One region of the Alteromonas sp. 5NW40-0090 genome, then DNA from elsewhere that is predicted to be linked to it. Evidence: predicted binding sites of a transcription regulator. Region 1 holds the regulator's gene; the other holds the start of a gene.
The links. Region 1 encodes FliA, which starts transcription of late flagellar genes. Its sites were predicted from a motif close to CTAAAGNTNNNNNNNNNNNNGCCGATA; they were not measured.
Positions count from the first base shown of each region.

Region 2: a site for FliA is predicted at 7,716-7,742, ahead of pomA (flagellar motor protein PomA). Genes of this name have one in related genera too.

Region 1 is NZ_BAAJLT010000001.1:377,051-388,569, reverse strand. Features, by position in the region: gene flhF (flagellar biosynthesis GTPase FlhF) at 1-1,039, shown strand, start outside; gene AC27KT_RS01695 (MinD/ParA family protein) at 1,045-1,911, shown strand; gene AC27KT_RS01690 (RNA polymerase sigma factor FliA) at 1,908-2,639, shown strand; gene cheY (chemotaxis response regulator CheY) at 2,676-3,059, shown strand; gene AC27KT_RS01680 (protein phosphatase CheZ) at 3,094-3,849, shown strand; gene AC27KT_RS01675 (chemotaxis protein CheA) at 3,862-6,096, shown strand; gene AC27KT_RS01670 (protein-glutamate methylesterase/protein-glutamine glutaminase) at 6,125-7,255, shown strand; gene AC27KT_RS01665 (ParA family protein) at 7,284-8,048, shown strand; gene AC27KT_RS01660 (chemotaxis protein CheW) at 8,056-8,862, shown strand; gene AC27KT_RS01655 (chemotaxis protein CheW) at 8,880-9,371, shown strand; gene AC27KT_RS01650 (DUF2802 domain-containing protein) at 9,431-9,865, shown strand; gene metA (homoserine O-succinyltransferase MetA) at 9,976-10,914, shown strand; gene AC27KT_RS01640 (homocysteine S-methyltransferase family protein) at 10,918-11,519, shown strand, end outside.
Region 2 is NZ_BAAJLT010000004.1:312,629-324,147, reverse strand. Features, by position in the region: gene AC27KT_RS07145 (sigma-70 family RNA polymerase sigma factor) at 1-488, opposite strand, end outside; gene AC27KT_RS07140 (LON peptidase substrate-binding domain-containing protein) at 607-1,182, opposite strand; gene AC27KT_RS07135 (nuclear transport factor 2 family protein) at 1,439-1,882, shown strand; gene AC27KT_RS07130 (SDR family NAD(P)-dependent oxidoreductase) at 1,879-2,598, shown strand; gene AC27KT_RS07125 (NAD(P)/FAD-dependent oxidoreductase) at 2,610-3,875, shown strand; gene AC27KT_RS07120 (DUF1365 domain-containing protein) at 3,872-4,615, shown strand; gene AC27KT_RS07115 (class I SAM-dependent methyltransferase) at 4,618-5,874, shown strand; gene AC27KT_RS07110 (flagellar motor protein MotB) at 5,975-6,904, opposite strand; gene pomA (flagellar motor protein PomA) at 6,904-7,665, opposite strand; gene xseB (exodeoxyribonuclease VII small subunit) at 8,068-8,310, shown strand; gene AC27KT_RS07095 (farnesyl diphosphate synthase) at 8,340-9,230, shown strand; gene dxs (1-deoxy-D-xylulose-5-phosphate synthase) at 9,263-11,143, shown strand; gene AC27KT_RS07085 (phosphatidylglycerophosphatase A family protein) at 11,273-11,519, opposite strand, start outside.

The sequences.
Region 1 (11,519 bases):
AGATTTTTCAGAAGCCTTTATCGACGACCTTGGAACACAATCCCAACCTCAAGACATTGTCGAGCAACAGCCTTTTCCTGAGCACCAAGCGTCAAGTATGGGTGAAACACCTGTATCTCAGTCTGCTGAACTAGCTCAAATCAAAGAAGAGTTAGCCTCGCTTCGCGACGTATTACAGTATCAAGTGGCCGACTTAATGGAAGCGAAGAACAAGCGTCAAAAACCTGTTCATCAATACCTAGTCACGCGATTAACTGATATGGGTTTGAGTAGCGCGCTTGCAACACAGCTTATTAGCTATACACCTGCTCATTACAACGAACGTGACGCATGGGTATATCTTCTTAACCTATTGGCTAATCGCATAAATGTTACCGGAAACGATATACTTAGCTCACAAGGTGCCGTTGCATTAGTGGGGCCTACTGGTACGGGTAAAACAACCACTGTTGCAAAGTTAGCCGCTCGCTATGCGCAGAAATACGGTGCAGAGTCGGTGGCTATGATAACCATTGATACGTATAGAATTGCAGCCTATGAGCAGCTAGCGACATACGGAAAAATTATTGGCTGTACTGTGCGAAAAGCGCAAACTAGTGAAGAACTTGCAGATTTATTGTTCCAACTTCGTCATAAGCGACTAGTATTGATTGATACAGCAGGTTTTAGTCAGCGTGATAGTCGATTAATTAAGCAAATTAAGCAGTTCGACAATGGCCAAATGCCGAAAGTTAAAAAATATTTGGTAGCGCAAGCTAATACGCAATATCCTGCTTTGCAGAGAATCATTCAAGCGTATGATGATATTGAACTAAGTGGCTGTATTTTCACAAAGTTAGATGAGTGCTACTCTTTAGGAGAGGTACTTAGTGCAGCGGTTGAATATCAACTACCGGTTAGTTATGTCACCGATGGCCAAAAAGTGCCTGAAGACATTAAGATTGCAGAAGCGAAATCTTTAGTTTCCGCTGCTGCAAAGCTTTATAAAAAGTACGGTTTGAATCATACTAGTGGTAACAACGCAATTAAAACAGCATAAGCAGTATGATTGACGACCAAGCGAGTAGCTTAAGAAAAATGAAGCAATCACGGTTAATCAAAGTAATCGCCGTCACTGGTGGTAAAGGTGGCGTAGGTAAAACAAACATTACACTCAACACTGCTATCGCGATGGCGAAGCAGGGTAAGAGAGTAATGGTTCTTGACGCCGACCTTGGCCTTGCCAACGTAGATGTTATGCTAGGGCTAAGGGTTGAGAAAAACCTATCTCACGTGCTCTCTGGAGAATGTACGTTGGACGAAGTGTTAGTGACCGGTCCTCACGGCATTAAGATTGCGCCTGCCACATCGGGCACGCAGTCAATGGCAGAGCTTTCACCAACGCAACACGCTGGTTTGATCAGAGCGTTTAGCGAATTACGCTCTCAGATAGATGTGCTTATCGTCGACACCGCAGCAGGCATATCAGATATGGTATTAAGCTTCTCAAAGGCCTCACAAGATATCATGGTCGTCGTATGCGATGAGCCAACATCTTTAACAGATGCCTACGCACTAATAAAAATTCTTAACCGCGAGCACGGTGTTTTTCGTTTCAAAGTCGTAGCCAATATGGTTCGCGATGTGCGTGAAGGTCAGGAATTATTTAGCAAATTAAGCAAAGTGACAGGGCGTTTTCTCGATGTTGCACTAGAATTAGTGGCGACAGTGCCCTTCGACGAGAATATTCGCAAGGCGGTGCGCAAGCAAACGGCTATTGTTGACGCCTTTCCAGGCTCTCCGGCAGCAGTAGCGATAACTAAGTTGGCAAGTAAAGCACTTACGTGGCCAATTCCAGCGCAGCCCGGTGGCCACTTAGAATTTTTCATTGAACAATTAGTTGCAGAAAAAGCCGTAGGAAGTCAGCGTTGAACAGCAAGGCAGCCGCTTATCAACAACAAACAGATAAATCGCAGTTAGTCGAAAGACATGCGCCTCTGGTAAAGCGAATTGCGCATCATTTGATTGCGCGACTGCCTGCCAGCGTACTTGTTGATGACCTTATCCAATCAGGCATGATTGGGTTGCTAGAAGCCGCACGAAACTTTGACGGCTCTAAAGGCGCAAGTTTCGAAACCTTCGCAGGAATTCGGATCCGTGGTGCCATGCTCGACGAAATACGAAAAGGTGATTGGACCCCGCGTTCTGTTCACCGTAACGGCCGCGCCATAACGGAAGCGATATCTCAAGTAGAGAGCGAGACAGGGCGCGATGCACGAGATTCAGATATTGCTGACAAGCTTAACGTAAGCTTGCAGGATTATCACCAGATGCTTAATGAAGTAAATGCCGGAAAGCTGGTGGGTATTGAAGATTTAGGTGTGTCGGAAGATGTTATTACTACTGAACAAAGTAGAGGCAGTGACGCACCGTTAGAAGATTTAATGCAGGGTGCTTTTCAAAAAGCGCTTGCCCATGCAATTACGACATTACCTGAGCGAGAAGCGATTGTACTTTCACTTTATTACGATGAAGAACTAAACTTAAGAGAAATAGGCGAAGTTCTTGATGTAAGTGAGTCGAGAGTCAGTCAAATTCATAGTCAAGCCATGTTAAAACTCAAATCACGAATGAAGTCGTGGCAAGCTGACGAAGAATAGAGATTAATAACAATTAACCCCTCACTGGAGGCTATTTTGGACAAAAGCATGAAAATTCTCGTGGTCGATGACTTTTCTACCATGAGACGAATCATCAAAAACCTGCTAAAAGATTTGGGTTTTGCCAACATCCAGGAAGCGGATGACGGAAGCACTGCATTACCTATGTTACAACAGGGCGATTTCGACTTTGTTGTGACCGATTGGAATATGCCTGGTATGCAGGGCATCGATTTGCTTCGCGCTATAAGAGCAGACGATAAGCTTAAGCATTTGCCTGTGCTTATGGTTACTGCGGAAGCGAAAAAAGAGCAAATCGTTGCAGCGGCGCAAGCAGGTGTAAATGGTTACGTTGTAAAGCCGTTCACAGCAGCAACACTAAAAGAAAAATTAGATAAAATATTCGAACGTTTAGGTTGATCCAGACGCTCACCAGATAAATGAGGTTTACTGGATGTCAACGAATGTAAACGTTCCAATATCGTTAGAGGAAGCAAAACAACTTGTCGCTTTTCTTGAAGAAGGCGATAAGACTTCAGCTAACGCACTACTTGAAGCCGTCTCAATGAAAGAAAACGTTGAGTTGTTTGCTGAAGTAGGGAAATTGACGCGTCAACTCCACGACGCGTTAAATAACTTTCAAATAGACGACCGCATCAAAAATTTAGCTACAGATGACATTCCTGATGCGCAGTCCCGCCTTACCTACGTAATTGAAGAAACTGAAAAAGCTGCTAATACTACTATGGATGCCGTTGAGGCGAGCATGCCGATAGCAGAAATGCTGTCGGAGCGGATCGAAAAGGTCATGCCAGAGTGGAAGAAGCTTATGAATCGCCAAATCGAACTTGGTGAATTTAAGGCTTTATGCGCAGACTTAGACGAATTATTGGAAGAAGGTTCGGCTCAGTCAGCTAAACTTACACAATTGCTTACCGAAGTGTTGATGGCACAGGGCTATCAAGACTTAACAGGGCAGGTTATTCGTCGTGTTATCGACCTTGTAAAAGAGGTAGAAGATAGCCTTGTAAACATGCTTACCATGTTTGGGGAACGCGACGGTACAGAACACACTAAACCATCTAGCGTTAAGGCCGATAAGGTTGATGGTGTAGAGGCGGAAGGCCCAATCATTGATGCTGACCAACGGGACGATGTCGTTTCAGGTCAAGATGATGTAGATGATCTTCTGTCTAGCTTAGGTTTTTAGGGGAGCGGGCGCATGTCGTTTGATGTTGACGAGGATATATTACAGGACTTTTTGGTTGAGGCCGGAGAGATACTTGAACAATTACAAGAACAGCTCGTTGATCTTGAGAACAATCCTGAAGACGCGGATTTACTAAATGCAATTTTCCGCGGCTATCATACAGTAAAAGGGGGAGCGGGCTTCCTTTCTCTTACTGAGTTAGTTGAAATTTGTCATGGTGCCGAAAACGTTTTTGACGTAATGCGCAATGGCCAAAGAACGCTAACACCTGAATTAATGGATATTATTTTGCAGGCCACGGATGTGGTCGTTGAAATGTTCGAGCGCGTCAAAGCGCGCGATCCATTGGAGCCTGCAGATGCGCATCTAGTGGACGTTTTACACAAATTAAGCCGCCCAGAATCTCCAGATGAAAACATATTCGATAACGCCAGTACGGCCGCTGCCGAGCCAGAGGTGGTATCTGAAGAGCCCGAGTTAGTTATAGAAGAGCCAGCACCGTCAACGCCTGATACCAATAATAGTAGCGGTGGTATTGACGAAATTACCGAAGATGAATTTGAGGCTCTTCTTGACGAGCTTCATGGTTCTAGCGCCCCAGGGCAGTCAGCACCAGCTAAAAGCGAACCTGCTAAGTCATCTGCACCGGCGGCGAGTTCTGATAGCGATGATATTACCGACGAAGAGTTCGAAGCACTGTTAGACGACCTTCACGGAAAAGGTAAATTTGGCGGTGAAGAAAAAGCGGTGGCTGCGCCAGCGCCAGCATCTGCAGCGCCATCTTCATCAGCAACCAGCGCAGGTGACGAAGAAATTACCGACGATGAATTCGAAGCGCTACTTGATCAGTTACATGGTTCTGGCCAGGGGCCGACTAAGCAGGGCGCGGCGACAACGACGCAAGAGCCTCTTGTAGATAAAGCAGCAACAGAAGCTGTTCAGAAAGCAAAACAAGCCGCGCCTAAAGCGACACCAGCGCCTAGCGCTGCAGCGCCAGCTAAAACAAGCGCTCCTGCTGCGCCCAAAGCAGCACCGAAAAAAGATGAGAAGAAGGCAGCACCTGCTGCGCCTCCTGCTGAGACTACAGTACGTGTAGATACCAAGCGCCTTGACCAAATCATGAACATGGTAGGCGAACTCGTACTAGTGAGAAACAGGCTCATTAGCTTAGGTATCAACAGTAACGACGAAAGCATGTCAAAAGCCATTGCCAACTTAGATGTGGTAACGGGTGACTTGCAAGGTGCGGTAATGAAAACCCGCATGCAGCCTATCAAGAAGGTGTTTGGTCGTTTCCCTCGTGTTGTTCGAGACCTTGCAAGAAGCTTGAAGAAAGAAATAACCCTCGAACTTGTGGGTGAGGAAACTGATTTAGATAAAAACCTGGTTGAAGCGCTGGCCGATCCACTTGTGCATTTGGTGAGAAACTCTGTTGACCATGGTATTGAGATGCCGGATGACCGTGCTGCTGCAGGTAAGCCTCGCATGGGTACGGTTCAGCTATCAGCATCTCAAGAAGGCGACCACATTCTTCTTACAATCGAAGATGATGGTAAGGGAATGGATGCCGAGAAGCTAAAAGAGATCGCTATTAGTCGTGGCGTACTAGACGCGGATGCTGCAGCACGAATGTCAGATGTTGAAGCGTTCAATCTTATATTTGCACCAGGCTTCTCAACTAAGACAGAAATCAGCGATATTTCTGGTCGCGGTGTTGGCATGGACGTGGTTAAGACCAAAATTAACCAACTCAATGGCACCGTGAACATTGACTCACAGCTAGGAAAAGGCACGCGACTGGACATTAAAGTTCCGCTGACGCTAGCCATTCTACCCACATTAATGATTGTTGTAGGAAAACAGACCTTTGCGTTACCATTAGGTGCGGTGAACGAAATAATAAACATGGACATCAAGAAGACCAATACGGTCGATGGCCAACTAACAATGATAGTTCGTTCAAAAGCAATTCCTTTGTTTTTCCTTGGTGAATGGTTAATCCGAGGCCCCAAAAATATCGATAAAGAAAAGGGGCATGTTGTTGTTGTGCAAATCGGTACACAGCAAGTCGGGTTTGTCGTAGACGCGCTAATAGGCCAAGAAGAAGTGGTTATTAAACCGCTTGATGCATTGTTGCAAGGTACGCCCGGTATGGCGGGAGCAACAATTACGTCAGACGGTGGAATTGCACTAATTTTAGATATTCCGAGCCTGCTAAAACGGTACGCGCGTAAACCCATCAAGTAAGGCGATGAATTAACAGGAATGATAATCCATGGTCTTTAAAGTCCTAGTCGTGGACGACTCGACCTTTTATCGCCGCCGAGTAAGAGAAATACTTGACGGCGATAGAGAACTTGAAGTTGTTGGGGAAGCGAGAAACGGGCGTGATGCACTCGACAAAGCTGAGGCGCTCAAACCCGATGTAATAACCATGGACGTTGAAATGCCAGTTATGGATGGTATTTCGGCCGTTAAGGCCATCATGGATAAACGTCCTACACCTATTTTAATGTTCTCTTCACTAACGCACCACGGTGCCCAAGCGACGCTTGACGCGTTAGAAGCAGGCGCGCTAGATTTTTTGCCCAAAAAATTCGAAGACATCGCGCAAGATAGAAAAGATGCTTCGCGGCTACTTTGTACTAAGGTTAGGTTGATAGCGCGAAGAGGACTGGGCTTGAAGCGTCCAACCTTTCGCAATATTGAGACCAGAAAACTTCCTGATAACGCGCCTAAACAAGCGTTTTTCAAAACCTCGGGGTTACTTTCTGGTCATAAAGACGCGGCTAAGCAGCCTACCGTTTCGTCTGTGAGACCAACAGGGAAGCAGTATAAATGTTTGGCAATAGGGGCATCAACAGGTGGGCCCGTAGCACTTCAAAAAGTGCTTTCTCCCTTACCTGGGGACTTTCCTTACCCTATTTTACTTGTGCAACATATGCCCGGCACCTTCACTAGTGCATTTGCACAGCGCTTAGACAGCAATTGCAAAATTGCTGTGAAGGAAGCTGAACAAGGCGATATTTTGAAGCCTGGGCATGCTTACCTTGCGCCCGGAGGCAAGCAAATGCTTATTGAGTCTATCGGAAGCAACAAGCGGATATCGATTGTCGATGCAAGCCAGGCAGATAAAGTGAACTATAAGCCAAGTGTAGACCTTACTTTTAGCTCGTTAGCTAGAGCCTATGGTGGAGATGTATTGGGAGTTATATTAACGGGTATGGGGGCTGACGGTAGGGAAGGCTGTCGACTACTTAAAGATAAAGGTGCGACTATTTGGGCGCAAGACCAAGACTCCTGTGTAGTTTATGGTATGCCTCAAGCTGTCGCCGCGGCCAACATATCGAGTAAGAATATTAATATCGATGATATGAGCAGTTGCGTTCAAACCGAAATGCGATAGCAGTTTGAATAGTAATGGAACAGCAATTATGAAAGTGTGGACGGTAGCAAATCAAAAAGGCGGGGTAGGTAAGACCACTACAACTGTAAGCCTTGGTGGCTTGCTGGCTCAAAAGGGCAAGCGAGTGCTTATGATTGATACTGATCCACACGCATCGCTCAGCTATTACTTTGGTATTGATGCAGAAGCGACAAGTCATTCAGTTTACGACATTTTTATTAAGTCTAATGAGATTTCTGCCGATAACGTAATGGATTGCCTTTGTCCTACAAAGCTTGATAATTTGTATGTGCTACCAGCGACTATGGCTCTAGCGACGCTAGACAGAACCATGGGAAGCGAACAGGGTATGGGCTTAGTGTTGAAAAAAGCACTCGCTAAAATATCCGGTGAATTCGACGTTGCTATTATCGACTGTCCTCCGGTTTTAGGGGTGCTGATGGTAAATGCACTAGCGGCATGCGATAAGGTGATTGTGCCGACTCAGACAGAGTATTTAGCACTTAAAGGTTTGGATAGGATGATCCGTACTATGGAAATCATGGGACGTTCGTTAAACAAGTCCTTTGACACCCTGATTATTCCAACTATGTTTGATAAGCGTACAAACGCCGCGTTAGCGTCAAGAAAACGATTAATGAGCGATTACGGCGAGCGAGTCTGGGAAGGCGTCATTCCCGTTGATACGCATTTCAGAGATGCGAGTTTGGTTCAACTACCTATCTCTGCAGCGTACCCGAAGACGAGAGGTGTAAATGCCTACGATAAACTGTTAGCCGTATTGGAGAAATAACAAAACCATGAGCAAGCAATCGCCATTTGCCCGTGAAGAAGTGATGGAGGCATACTTAGACAGCCTTCTCAAAGAGCCAGAAGCACCGGAAGATGTGACTGCGCGCACGGCAAAATTGCTCGAACAGGCTTCTCAGCAGATGGCTGAAACAGCGCTCGCTTCAACGGCAAATGAAAGTGAGCCACTATCGAATGAACAAGAGGCGATAGCTGAAAAGGTTACATCGTTAATTGAGACGCAAAAAGTAGAGACGATTGAGGATGAACAGCAACATCTTGATGCCGAAACTTCAATAGAGCAAAGACAAGACGAGGTATTAGGCCGAACTCCAAAAACAAAAGTTCCACTAAAGGATACTCTCGGCTTTCGCTTTCAGGCGCTATTCTTTGAGGTGGCGGGATTAACCCTTGCGGTGCCATTAACATCGCTAGGTGGTATTCACCAAATTGAAAAAATAGGCCCCTTATTTGGAAAACCTGACTGGTTTATGGGTGTAATGTTGCACAGAGAGTCTAAACTAAGTGTTGTTGACTCTGCAAAATGGGTAATGCCGGAAAAATATGACGAAAACCTCGCACAATCACTTAACTACCGATATCTTATAATGTTAGGAGAGAGCGCGTGGGGATTAGCAAGCGAAAAGCTTGTAAACACAGTCAATTTGACTACCGATGATGTTAAATGGCGCGAGTCCACAGGTAAGCGTCCCTGGTTAGCAGGGATGGTTAAAGAAAAAATGTGCGCGTTAATTGACGTTGAAGAATTAATATCTATGCTTAACAAAGGCTTAGGCAGTAACGACCAGACGCCATAGTATTGGGAGCCAGGTTCATGAGCGACGAAAGAATGAATAATAATGCTACCGACAGCAACGACGAAGTCCTTCAATGGGTGACGTATCGCTTAGGTGAAGAAACTTACGGTATTAACGTAATGCAAGTACAAGAAGTCTTGCGTTATACCGAAATAGCCCCTGTACCCGGTGCACCAGACTATGTGCTTGGTATTATAAATTTGCGTGGCAACGTGGTAACCGTCATCGATACCCGCGCGCGTTTTGGGCTACCTCCGACGGAAATCACGGACAATACACGTATAGTGATCATTGAGTCCGACGAACAGGTTGTCGGTATCTTGGTGGATAGTGTAGCCGAAGTGGTGTATCTGAAATCTTCAGAAATTGACAGTGCACCTAACGTTGGTACTGAAGAAAGTGCCAAGTTTATCCAAGGCGTTAGCAACCGCGATGGTGAACTGCTCATCCTAGTCGATCTCAATAAATTGCTAAGCGACGAAGAGTGGGATGAGCTTAGCAACATATAGATAATGAATAGGCGGTATGGATTGTCTATACCGCTTACACTTTCCCAAGGGTTACGTCCATGGATTGGCAGCTTGCTGCACCTACCTTCATTGAACTTATCTTGAGCGGTTTTATCATTGTACTTGCTGTTACTGTAAGTATTCTGTACTCGCATGTTAAGACGCTACGCATAGCACTAAGCGAAAGTGAGCAAGCTAACGCAGAGGCTATTGCCCGTGCTGAAGCGCTCGCTAAAAACGCAAATAACCAACAAACAGAGGCGCAAGCACGCACATTGGTCATTACTCGCCACCTTCAAGAGCTAGACGAAAAGCAAATTGATATAGAAAATCAGCTTCGTGAACTTAAACTGCAAGACCCCTCACTACGTTTATATCAACGTGCTGCAGACTTAGTTAAGCAAGGCGCCAGTATTGACGAAATTATTGAAGCCTGTGACATTCCTCGCGCTGAAGCTGAAATGTTAGTGATGGTGCATAAGCAAAACAGCTAACATTTTTCCTACCAGATAAAAAAACGTTTAGACGTCTAGACGTAAAGATGTTGACATATCGCCAGTTATAGACACAATACAGATATTGTAAATTATCACTGGAGTCCTCTATGCCAATTCGTATTCCTGAGCAGTTACCCGCGCAGAATGTACTACTAGGTGAAAACATTTTTACCATGGACATGGACAGGGCTGCCAATCAGGATATTCGTCCTCTTGAAGTCGGCATTCTTAATTTGATGCCGAATAAGATAGAAACAGAGGTACAGTTACTCCGCCTGTTATCGAACACGCCGCTGCAAATAAACGTGGATTTAATTAGAATTGATAATCAAGCACCCAAAAATACTCCACAGTCACACATGGATGCCTTCTATCACGACTTTTCAGCAGTCGCGAACAAAAAATACGATGGGCTTATAGTAACCGGTGCGCCTCTCGCGCTTATCGATTATGAAGAGGTGAAGTACTGGGACACTATGACCACCATACTGGAGTGGGCGCAGCGACACGTTAACTCTACTCTGTATTTATGTTGGGCTGCACATGCGGCTATGTATCACTTCTATGGTATAACCCGAGAGATCAGAGACGAAAAATTTTCCGGTGTTTTCAAGCATAAAGTGAACGATCCTCACAATGAACTATTGAGAGGTTTTGACCCCACGTTTTACGCCCCACACTCTCGATATGGGCACATCAATACCTCGTTATATAACAGTGTTGATGGGTTGAGTGTTGTGGCAGAGTCCGACGATGTGGGTGCGTATATCGTGGCGTCAGAAGACAAGCGAATGGTGTTTGTAACGGGCCATCCAGAATACGATCCAGATACGCTTAAAGACGAATATTTACGGGATATTGCGGCGGGACAAACGCCGGCAATGCCGAAAAACTATTTTGAAGGGGATGATCCAGCCAAGTCTCCTATAGTACAGTGGCGCTCGCACGGCAGCCTATTGTTTACGAACTGGCTGAATTATTATGTCTATCAGACCACGCCTTACGATTTAAGTCAGCTTGCTGAAAAGTCACAGCCAAAGAGGTAGCACGTGAGCCAAAGATCACATTCAAACGCGCAGGCAACGCTTACAGAAGCCGCTAATAAACGCATTCTTATTTTAGACGGTGCGATGGGCACCATGATCCAGCGCCATAAGTTAGAAGAAGAAGACTACCGCGGGACGCAGTTTGCCGACTGGCACTGCGACGTAAAGGGCAACAACGATCTGCTGGTCCTGACCCAGCCAGATATTATTTACCAAATTCATTGCGATTATTTTGAAGCTGGTGCGGACATTATTGAAACGAATACGTTTAATGCTACGACTATCGCTATGGCCGATTATGATATGCAGGCCCAATCACGTGATATCAATTTAGCAGCGGCTAAATTAGCGCGTAAAGCAGCAGACGAATTTACTGCAAAAACACCTGAGAAACCCCGTTTTGTTGCCGGTGTATTAGGCCCAACAAACCGCACTGCTTCAATTTCACCTGACGTCAATGACCCAGGCAAGCGCAATGTCACGTTTGACGAATTAGTAGAAGCGTATAGCGAGTCTACCGAAGCTCTCATTGAGGGCGGCGTTGACTTAATCATGCTCGAAACTATTTTCGATACGCTAAACGCCAAAGCGGCAGCGTTTGCCGT
Region 2 (11,519 bases), on a different contig from region 1:
ATGGCCTCGACTACCGCTTTTTGCTTAATGGGCAAAGACTCAAACAAATATCCAATTTGCTCCAACGTGACTTGCTCGTCTAGCGGCGCCTCATTGGCGTCTGCCGTTTGCTCACAAAGCACCGGCCACAAATCATCAGAGCATACGTCTTCTTTTCGATTCTGCAGCTTGCGAAGCATATCAAAACGTATATTACGTGCAATAGTAAAGATCCATGTGGATGGCGACCCTTTCTCGGCATTAAAAAGGTGCGCTTTCTGCCAAACATTCGACATTGTGTCTTGCACCAACTCCATCGCTAATGCTTCATTACCCATCTGCTTTAAAGCGTAAGAGCGTAAGCGAGGTGCAAAATAATTGAATACTCGAGCAAATGAACGCTTGCATCTGGCCTCAGCAACCGCGACAAGGTAATCAGACATTTCAGTAGCACACTCTTTAGGTTTGATTGTGCTGTTACTTTGTTCCAAAGGAATTCCAACTAACATAAGATTCGTCCGCTTTTCCGTTTTGGTTGTATCATTCTACGGCGTTCTGACTTAAAACGTTTGCGAAATTCGCTAATATTGGATTACGAATTTGTAATCTCAAGATCAACTCTCATTATCAAGCGATTAGTGCAGAGAGATAATTGACCAAACTAGTACATTCTCTTTGCGCTAAAAAATGCTGCTTTTGAGAGCCATCTACAGGCAGTAGCTCCAGCCATCGATTTAATACCCAGTTGGGGCAATCAAATTTCGGTGATTCATACAACGCTGCCAGTTCTTCGTAATTTCCAAATATTTCTTTAAGCCGCTCGTCCATAGGCGCTATTTGTTGAGGAGCTAAATCGCACTGCCAAGGTTTTAAAACTTTACAACTACCGGTGCGAAGACCATCGTTGTCTACCTCGATGTTACTAACCTCAACTAAATGAGAACCAGCAACCTTTATGCCAAGCAACCCGTCATCAAGCATATCGAAGTCCACAACCTGTGCGTATGTTCCTATTTTATGAATATGCTCGTTTGCATTCTTATCGCCGTTTGCATTTAACATACACATCACAAAGCCTTTATTTTCGGCACATGACTCTTTAACCATGCGTACATACCGAGGCTCAAAAATACGCAAAGCCATTCTACCTTCAGGCAAAAGGTGCGCAGATAAAGGAAATAAGGGAAAACGTTCTACACTCATACTCGACACTTCCAAAAACACGAAATTTATTACGCAACTGAGTACAAATAGGATCGAATGGGAAAATTTTTCACTAATAATCTGAAAAACATGATCTCTAGAACGTAGTTTAATGTAATTTATGATTTATCTAACAACATTAACAGATTTAGATCATAGACTTGCAGTCGATATTCAAAAGAGTCCCAACAAGACCAAACAGAATTTGGCAGCAAATTGTTTTTCCATCATACCACTTCGACGTTAAGGAAGCTGAATGGATGTCATTGCACGCTTTTGTAAAATTTACACAGATATATGTCAAATCTCTCCAGTGGACTTAGAAAAAATATACGCCAATGACATTTTATTTATAGATCCAATCACTACACATCGTGGAATTGGAGAAGTGAAAAACTACTTTGCTAACCTTCTAACCCAAGCGGAAAGCTGTAAATTCGATATAGCGGACATTTTTATCTGCTCACAACAGATATCCTCATGTCACTCTAATGTCACTCACGTTGTAAATTGGACAATGACCCTCGTACTAAAAAATAACGCGAAAAAGATCACGCTAGACGGCACAACACAACTTGGTGTTGAAGGTGACATCATCATCTACCACAAAGATTATTACGATTTGGGCGAAATGGTATACGAGCACGTACCTATCTTAGGTTTTATAATCAAAAAGATTAAAGGGAAGCTGGCAAAATGAAGAGTATATTAATTACTGGCGCAACATCTGGAATAGGTAAAGCACTTGCAATCAAGTGTGCCGATAATGGATATAGTGTCATTGCGTGTGGAAGAAACAAAGATGCCCTCGATGAGCTTAGCAAATATAGTAATATTAGCGGTTGCCAGTTCGATGTGTCAGATTTAGAAGATACAAAGCGAGCTTTAGCAAATGTTAAGTTCGATATTGCTGTACTCAATGCTGGTACTTGTGAATATGTCGACCTTGAGGATTTCGAGCCAGACATGTTCCGGCGCGTTTTCGAGCCTAATTTCTTCGGCGTAGTTCACTGCGTTAACGCACTTCTCCCACGATTAAAAGATGGCGACAAGCTGGTCATAGTTGACAGTATGGCCCGTCTATTACCTTTCACTCGAACTCAAGCCTATGGCTCTAGTAAAGCTGCTCTTCACTATTTTACCAAATCTTTAGAAGTCGACCTTCACCATAAAGGGGTAAAAGTACAGGCCGTCTCACCAGGTTTTGTTGAAACCCCCCTTACCGATAAAAATGACTTCGAAATGCCAATGAAAATTAGTGCAGAAGAAGCTGCCGAGGCTATGCTTAAAGGGATAGAAAGTAACAAGCAAACCGTTTTCTTTCCTCGATTCTTTGGCTTTATTCTGCGCTTTATGCACATTTTGCCAACGCCACTTCAAAAGCGACTATCGTTGTCTATGCGAGAAAAACAATAAGAGACACAATAATGAATAATAAGATTGCCATAATAGGCACAGGAATTTCAGGATTAACCTGCGCATACCTTCTTAACAGAAAGCACGACATCACAGTTTACGAAGCAAACGACTATATAGGTGGTCATACTGCTACTAAAAAAATTAAGGATAATGGTGAAACCCTTCACATTGATACCGGCTTTATTGTATTCAACGATTGGACTTACCCTAACTTTATTAAGCTTATTAATCAGTTAAACGTTGACTACCAGCCAACAGAGATGAGCTTCTCTGTGATGAGTAAAAAAGCGAACCTTGAATATAATGGCAATAACTTAAATAGTTTGTTCGCACAGCGGCGCAATATTTTTCGACCTAAGTTTTGGCGCATAGTAAAAGACATACTCGCGTTTAATAAAGCGTGTAAAGCTATGGTTGCGGAAAAGCGTGACACGTTTTCGTTAACGCTAGAAGATATTATTAAAGAATTAGGGCTAAGCGATGATTTCGCGCGCTACTACATACTGCCTATGTGCGCAGCAATTTGGTCTAGTAGCCTCGAACAGACGAGAAAGTTTCCGTTAACCTTCTTCCTGCAGTTTTTTAATAACCATGGCCTGCTCAATATTACCGACCGACCACAGTGGTTCACTATTAAAGGTGGCTCTAGTCAATACATTCCACCACTGGTTGCACCATTTGAGTCTAAGATTAGATTATCTACAGCTGTAGTTTCTGTGGCCAAACGCGATGATAAGTGGGAAGTTACCGATTCATCCGGTGCAGTTGCGACATTCGATCATGTAGTGTTTGCGTGTCACAGCGACCAAGCACTAAAAATGATTCATTCACCTACATCGCTGCAAAAGAATATTCTTAGCAATATTCCTTATGCAGAAAATGATGTGGTAATGCACAAAGACACGGGCCAATTACCCAAAAGAAAGCTGGCGTGGGCAAGTTGGAACTACAGCTTAAAAGAGGATGCAAGCGAGGAAACCCGCCCCGCCTCTGTCACCTACAATATGAACATTCTCCAGAGATTAGAAGCAGAGAATACTTATTGTGTAACGCTAAATAATACGCCTGAAATTGAAGAGAAGAGTATTTTACGAAGCTACCAATACACTCACCCTCAGTATAGCGCCAACATGGTTGAAGCGCAGTCACGTAGAAGTGAGATTTGCGGCGTAGATAACTTACATTTCTGTGGAGCCTACTGGTACAACGGCTTTCATGAAGATGGCGTTACCAGTGCACTAGACGTTTGCTCTCGTTTTGGTGAAGCCCTGTGATAGAAAGCGCGATATATAAAGGCAAGGTATATCATCAACGTTTCAAGCCGACCCAACACAAGTTTGACTACGATATTTATCTGTTTTGGTTAAAGCTCGAAAGCGACGAACTGAACGCGCTATCAGATACGCTGACGTATTTTAGCGCCCATAGCAAAGCAAGAGTTAGATTCAAGCGGGAGGATTACTTAGGCGACCCGTCGATTTCGCTGAAACAAGCGGTTTTGGAAAGGATGACCGAGTTAAACGGTGGTAAAACACTTAACGGTGACGTTTTCATGTTGGGTCAATTACGCATGTGGGGCCTTTATTTTAGCCCAGTTAATTTTTACTACCTTCGCAATGATGAGGGTATATATTCTCACATGCTTGCGGAAGTAAGTAATACTCCATGGAATGAGCGCCATCACTATCTTGTAAACCTAGACACTCAAGCCGATACGCCTAAGGCTTTTCACGTTTCGCCTTTCAACCCTATGGATATGACCTATAAATGGTCGATTTCCCAGCCTTCGTCTAGACTTTCTTTAGCGATGGATTGCGTAAGAGAAGACAAAGAATTTAGCGCGGGGATTAATTTGACTAAATTTACTTTAGATAATGCGAATCTATCTGCCGCACTTAAACGTATACCCAGTATGACAATAAAAACTGTGGCCGGAATTTATTGGCACGCGCTTAAGCTATTGCTGAAACGAACGCCACTATATACACACCCAGAAAAGAGTCAGGAACAATAACAATGTCTTTCGGTGAATCTGTACTACTGACCACCTCAGAGGTCTCTTTCGTAGATAAAACTTGTAGAACACTTTTTCTAAAGTGTTTAAACCAACTCCCCTTTGGTCGCCTGATAATTCAAGAAAACGGTGACGAGATTGCACGTTTTGGTGAAGAAAATAGCGATTTACGTGCTACTGTAAATATCAAAGACGTGCAGGCCTATCGTCGCTTGCTACTTGGCGGTAGCGTGGGCGCTGGCGAAGCCTATATGGATGGATTATGGGACAGCGACAACGTGACGGCTGTGGTAAGGGTATTTGCTAGAAACTTACCCACCCTTGATGACTGGGAAAATAAATTCAAATGGGTCACCATGCCCATTAACAAAATTCAACACTTTGCACGTCGCAACACGAAAGACCAAGCCAAAAAGAACATTGAAGCGCACTATGATTTGGGTAACAAGTTGTACACCCGATTTCTTGACCCAACAATGATGTATTCGTCGGCTATTTATCCAGACCCTAATGCTACGCTAAACGAAGCGCAAAATTACAAACTCAAAGCGATTTGCGACAAATTGCAACTTAGCGACACTGATCATCTACTGGAAATTGGTACCGGTTGGGGCGGCCTTGCAGTCTATGCTGCGAAAAACTATGGCTGTAGCGTGACCACCACTACCATTTCGGAAGAACAGCACGCCTGGGCAAAAGACTGGATCGCACGAGAAGGGCTTGAAAACAGAATTACCCTGCTTAAAAAGGACTACCGTTTACTTGAAGGCAAATTCGATAAACTGGTTTCCATTGAAATGATCGAAGCTGTGGGTAAACAGTTTTTAGGTAACTTCTTCGAAAAATGCTCATCACTGTTAAAAAACGATGGGCTTATGCTGCTTCAGTCGATAACTATAGATGACAGACGCTACGACAGCTATTCGAACAGCGTTGATTTTATCCAAAAATACATCTTCCCAGGTGGATTTTTGCCATCGCAACATCAGCTGAATGTCCATCTTAAAAAGTATACTGATATGATGATAAGAGACTTACATGATATTGGTATCGATTATGCGAAAACGCTGGACCATTGGTACGAAGCGTTTATCTCGGCAAAAGATGAATTGTTAAATGATGGATACGACGAGCGCTTCATGCGAATGTGGACCTATTACCTGAAATACTGTGAAGGTGGCTTTTTAGAGAGAACAATCAGTACTGTACAGCTTGTTATATCTAAACCTCACTTCAGAGATGAACTAGCCAGAGTGTAGTCTATCCGTTAATGGAAACGTGGACAGGTTCCAAAATTAAAAAAACGGTGCTTATATAAGCACTGTTTTTATGAGCAGCCACCCAATACACATGCAGCAATTAATCATCTACCACTGATATAGGTTTAGATATCATCGGCTTACCCTGATTGATGTTTATTTCCACACGGCGGTTTTTAGCTCTGTCACTCGATGTTGTGGCATTCTCTACAATAGGATCAGTATCGGCTTTACCAACCACAGACATACGACTTTCATCAAAGCCTGGGGCCGTTCGCATAGCCTCTGCCACTGCAACGGCGCGCTGTGAGGATAAATCCCAATTTGAGCGATATAGTTCGTTAGCAATATGCTGACCATCACTATGGCCCGAAATCTCGATTTCTCCGGGTACATCTGCTAACAGCACACCAATTTTTCTTAATACGGGCTGAAACTGCGGCTGTAAGAAAGCAGAGCCGGCGGAAAACGAACCATTTTCTCTAATTCGAATGGTTAGCTGCTGCCCCAGCGACTCCATCTCAACCGACCCGTCTAAAATTTGTTTTTCTAGTTGTTGGGCTACTTTTTTCATTAGCTCTGCCATTTGAGATTGGTCAGTGCTTTGTTCAGCGGATGAAGATGACTCAGTAGCCGTCTGTTGAGACTGACCGCCGCGTTGTTCGCCACGTTGCTTTTGCCTGCCGCCCGCTGAGTCCTCGTTTCCCGCTTGAAATTCAAGCATTTGTTGAGTCATTTCGGTAGTTTGCTGCTGAATGGATTCAATTGGCGTTGGGTCGGGTTTACCTGGGCGAAACTCCATGGCAATAACACTGGTCCCCTTAGGAATATCTTTTACTTCGATTTTGTTTTGCACCCCGAATGCAAATTTCATTGAGCCAGCTATTTGCTTAAATTTGAGCACGTCCATTTCGGAGAATGAGAGTAAAAGTACAAAAAAGCACATAAGCAAAGACATTAAGTCTGCGAAGGTCCCCATCCAGGCTGGAAGCCCCTCGGGGGGGCATTTTGGGCATTCTTCTTCGGCCATTACTCTTCCTCTGCGCTTCCACGCTTGCTTGCAGCAAGGTAGTTTTTCAGTACGCCCTCAATAACTCGCGGGTTTTGACCGTCAGCGATGCCGACAATACCGTCAAGAACAAGACTTTGATTGAGCTTCTCTTCCCCTGCCCGTACGGCCAATTTAAACGCTATAGGCAAACAAATAACGTTGGCGAAAAAAGCACCATATAAAGTAGTAAGTAGTGCTACCGCCATTGCTGGGCCGATAGCTTTCGGGTCATCCATGTTTGATAGCATGGCAACCAAACCAATCAGGGTTCCAATCATACCCATCGCCGGTGCAATATCGCCCATGCCTTTGAAAAATGATGCGCCGAAATCGTGTCGTTCTGACGTCATGGATATATCTTTAGCAAGTGTTTCTCTGACCACCTCTATATCATGGCCGTCAACTAACATATCCACACCCTTTTGCATAAACTCATTAGAGATTTCCGCCTCTTCTAGGGCGAGAAACCCTCCTTTTCGCGCTGCATCTGCCATCTCTACAATTTTTTCAATAAGCTCTTCCGGCGATTCAATTTTGAACATGAAGGCTTTGCCAGCAATCTTACCTGCACCGAAGAACTGACCTAAAGTAAACTGTGACAAAACAACGAACAAGGTCCCACCAAATACAATTAATATTGATTGGACGTCGATGAACATGCCTAAGCTGCCGCCTAGAATCATAGCCATAACTATGAAACCAATGGCGCCCAACATACCTATGACGGTTGCTAAATCCACTCACTCTTCCCCATTTATGCGCAGACAGTGCTGTTGATGTACAATAATTCTATCGGCAAGAGATAGAAATACTAAAACGACATTATTGAAAAATATCACATTTATTTGTTTTTTATGAAGCGCGTTAAAAACTCCCCGCATTTCCCAAGACATTTAAAAACGATGAGTTTGCCCATTCATAGAATTCACGTTAGGCAAACGCTGTCACTTCACATTTAAAAGTAATAAAACTACTCAACACGAATATAGCACAGTTTCTGTTTGTCCTGTTTGCTCAACTGCGTGAAAAAAAAGCTATGTCGCAGTGATATAGGCGATATACGGACAAACCATTTGACCCTTGTGCAGCCCTCGGTTAATGTGCGCGGTATACGTATTTTGGCCACTATATTGAGTGTTTTTATGACGACAGAAAAAGCATCAGCGTCTTTTGAAGAAACTTTATCAGAACTAGAAGCTATCGTTAACGAAATGGAAAACGGTGATCTGCCTTTAAATAAAGCACTAGAAAAATTTGAGCGTGGTATTGCACTGTCCCGCCAAGGCCAGCAATCACTCGAAAACGCCGAACAAAAAGTAAAAATACTGCTCAGTGAACAAGGCGAAGAAACCCTTCAAACTCTTCCTGAAAGTGAACAGCCGTAATTCGTTCATTTTTAACTAACAGGCAATATATGAATTTTTCTGCTTTGCATCAACAAGTTAAACAGCAAACTGATGCATCTCTTCTTACGTTAATTGATGATTTACCCGATTACGCGCCGCGCCTAAAAGACGCCATGCGCCACGCCTTATTGGCTGGCGGTAAGCGCATGCGCCCCCTTTTGGTTCAAGTTGTTGGCAACACGTTAGATGTGCCCAAAAAAGACCAGATGGCCATTAGCATGGCGATTGAGTGCGTGCACGCCTATTCATTAGTGCACGACGATTTACCCGCCATGGACGATGACGACTTGCGTCGCGGAATGCCAACCTGCCATATCGCCTTTGATGAGGCCACAGCTATCTTAGCTGGTGACGCGCTGCAAGCACTTGCATTCACGGTGTTAGCCGATGCGCCATTAAGTACGTATGCTGAAACAAAACGTAGCCAGTTACTGTCTGTACTTGCGAAAAGTGCTGGCTACCTAGGGATGTGCGGTGGGCAAGCTATCGATTTAGCCAGCACCGGCAAAACCATCTCGCTAGAAGAGCTTAAACAACTGCATAGATTGAAAACCGGTGCATTGTTAAAAGCCTGCGTAGAAATGATCGCCATAGTTAGTGAAGGCTTACTGCCTCAAACTAAAATTGACTTAATGGCTTATGCCACGGATATTGGACTAGCTTTCCAAGTTCAAGACGATATTTTAGATGTGGAAGGCAGTAGCGAAAAATTAGGTAAGCCCGCGGGGTCAGACGAAGCGTTAGGGAAAAATACCTTTCCCGCCAAACTTGGCATTACAGGCGCTAAACAAGAATTAGAAATGCTTCACGATAATGCACTTCAAGCATTGGCGCGTTTACCCTACAATACTGACAGTTTAATTGCGTTTAGCGAGCTTTTGGTAAAACGCGACCATTAGCCACGCGCCATGTTGAAAAAGATAATAAGTACATGAGTTTAGATCTCCAACATTACCCAACGCTTGCGCTTGCGCAAACACCCGATAAATTGAGGCAGTTGCCCCAAGACAAATTACGCGAGCTTGCCGACGAATTACGTGAATATTTACTAAATAGCGTAAGCCAAACCAGCGGGCATTTTGCTTCAGGCTTAGGCACTGTTGAGTTAACAGTGGCGCTGCACTATGTATATAACACGCCATTTGACCGCTTGCTATGGGACGTAGGCCATCAAGCCTACCCTCACAAAATCCTGACCGGCCGTGCAGAGCGCATGAGCACCATTCGCCAAAAGAATGGTCTGCACCCTTTCCCATGGCCGCCTGAGAGCGACTACGACACCTTTGCTGTTGGGCATTCATCCACGTCGATAAGTGCAGCACTGGGAATGGCCGTAGCGGCAGAAAAAGAAGGTAAGGACCGCAAGGTAGTAGCAGTTATTGGCGATGGTGCAATGACCGCAGGTATGGCCTTTGAAGCCCTTAATCACGCTGGTGATATCAAGAAAGATATGGTTGTAGTACTTAACGACAACGAAATGTCTATTTCTGAAAACGTAGGCGCATTAAATAGCCACCTAGCTCGCTTACTTACAGGTAACTTTTTCAACTCTATACGCGATGGCGGCAAAAAGCTATTAAGCAACGTGCCTCCAATCAAAGAGTTTGCTAGCCGTGCAGAAGAACACATAAAAGGCATGGTCGTTCCGGGTACCATATTTGAAGAGCTTGGCTTTAACTACATAGGCCCTATCGACGGCCACGACGTTAATGGTGTAGTTGATACGCTTCGCAATATGCGTAAGTTTGATGGACCACAGCTGCTGCACGTAGTCACCAAGAAAGGTAAAGGCTACGCGGTTGCTGAAGAAGACCCTATCAAGTTCCACGCGGTACCTAAGTTCAACCCAGCAGATAACGCCTTACCCAAGTCTAAGCCTTCAGCCCCTACCTACTCGGCAATCTTTGGAAATTGGCTGTGCGATATGGCCGCGCAAGACCCTAAACTAATGGCGGTAACGCCAGCTATGCGCGAAGGTTCAGGTATGGTTGAGTTTTCTCAGCGCTTCCCTGAACAGTATTTTGACGTTGCGATAGCCGAACAGCATGCTGTGACGTTTGGCGCAGGGCTTGCCAAAGACGGGATGAATGCGGTTGTTGCTATTTATTCGTCATTCCTGCAGCGCGCCTACGACCAGCTAATACATGATGTGGCAATCCAAGACCTACCCGTATTGTTTGCTATCGATAGAGCCGGTATCGTTGGCGCAGATGGCCCTACTCATCAAGGGGCGTTTGATATCGCTTTCCTTCGCTGTATTCCAAATATGGTGGTTATGGCTCCTTCAGATGAAAATGAATGTCGCCAAATGCTCTACACCGGTCACAAGCTTAATAAGCCTGCTGCTGTTCGCTACCCTCGTGGTGCTGGCATGGGTGTCACGCCTGAGGAAACCATGACAGAACTTGAGATTGGTAAATCTCGTACGGTTCGTGAATCATCAAAAGGCAAGTCTGAAAGTATCGCCATTCTAAACTTTGGCTGCTTACTGCCTTACGCTCTCGAAGCTGCAGAAGCCATTGATGCCACCGTCATCGACATGCGTTTTATTAAGCCGTTAGACGGCGACGCAGTATTAAAAGCAGCCAGTGAACACAGCGCGCTTATCACGCTAGAAGACGGCTGTATTATGGGCGGCGCTGGCAGTGCAGTACTTGAGCACTTGCAGCAAAACGGCGTATTAAAAGCGGTGAAGATGTTGGGTCTACCTGATAGCTTCATTCTACAGGGTACACAGCAAGAAATGTACAAAGAACACGGTTTGGATGCTGAAGGCATTATTGCTGCAGCTAACAGTTTAAGCGCTAATTAATTGAGCTCAAAAGCTATCACTAAAACATTAAAAAGCCCGCTATTTTGCGGGCTTTTTCGTAAATAGTTTTCTCACTGTCAACGGACTTTCGGTACGTCTAACAAAATAGCGGCGAGTATTCGTCAGGAACTAAAACAAAGCCAATGCTGCTGGCCAGAACGCAATTAGCAAATGTAGACAGCCACACGCCATAGCGCCCGCGATAAGATCATCAAGCATAATGCCTGTCCCCCCGTGTAAGCGCTTATCTATAATACCTATTGGCCAAGGCTTCAAGATATCGAAAAGCCTGAATAGAACAAAGCCTACAAGCAAAGAGGACGCTGAAATAGGTACAAATAGAAAGGTCACAAACATGCCCGCTATTTCATCCCAC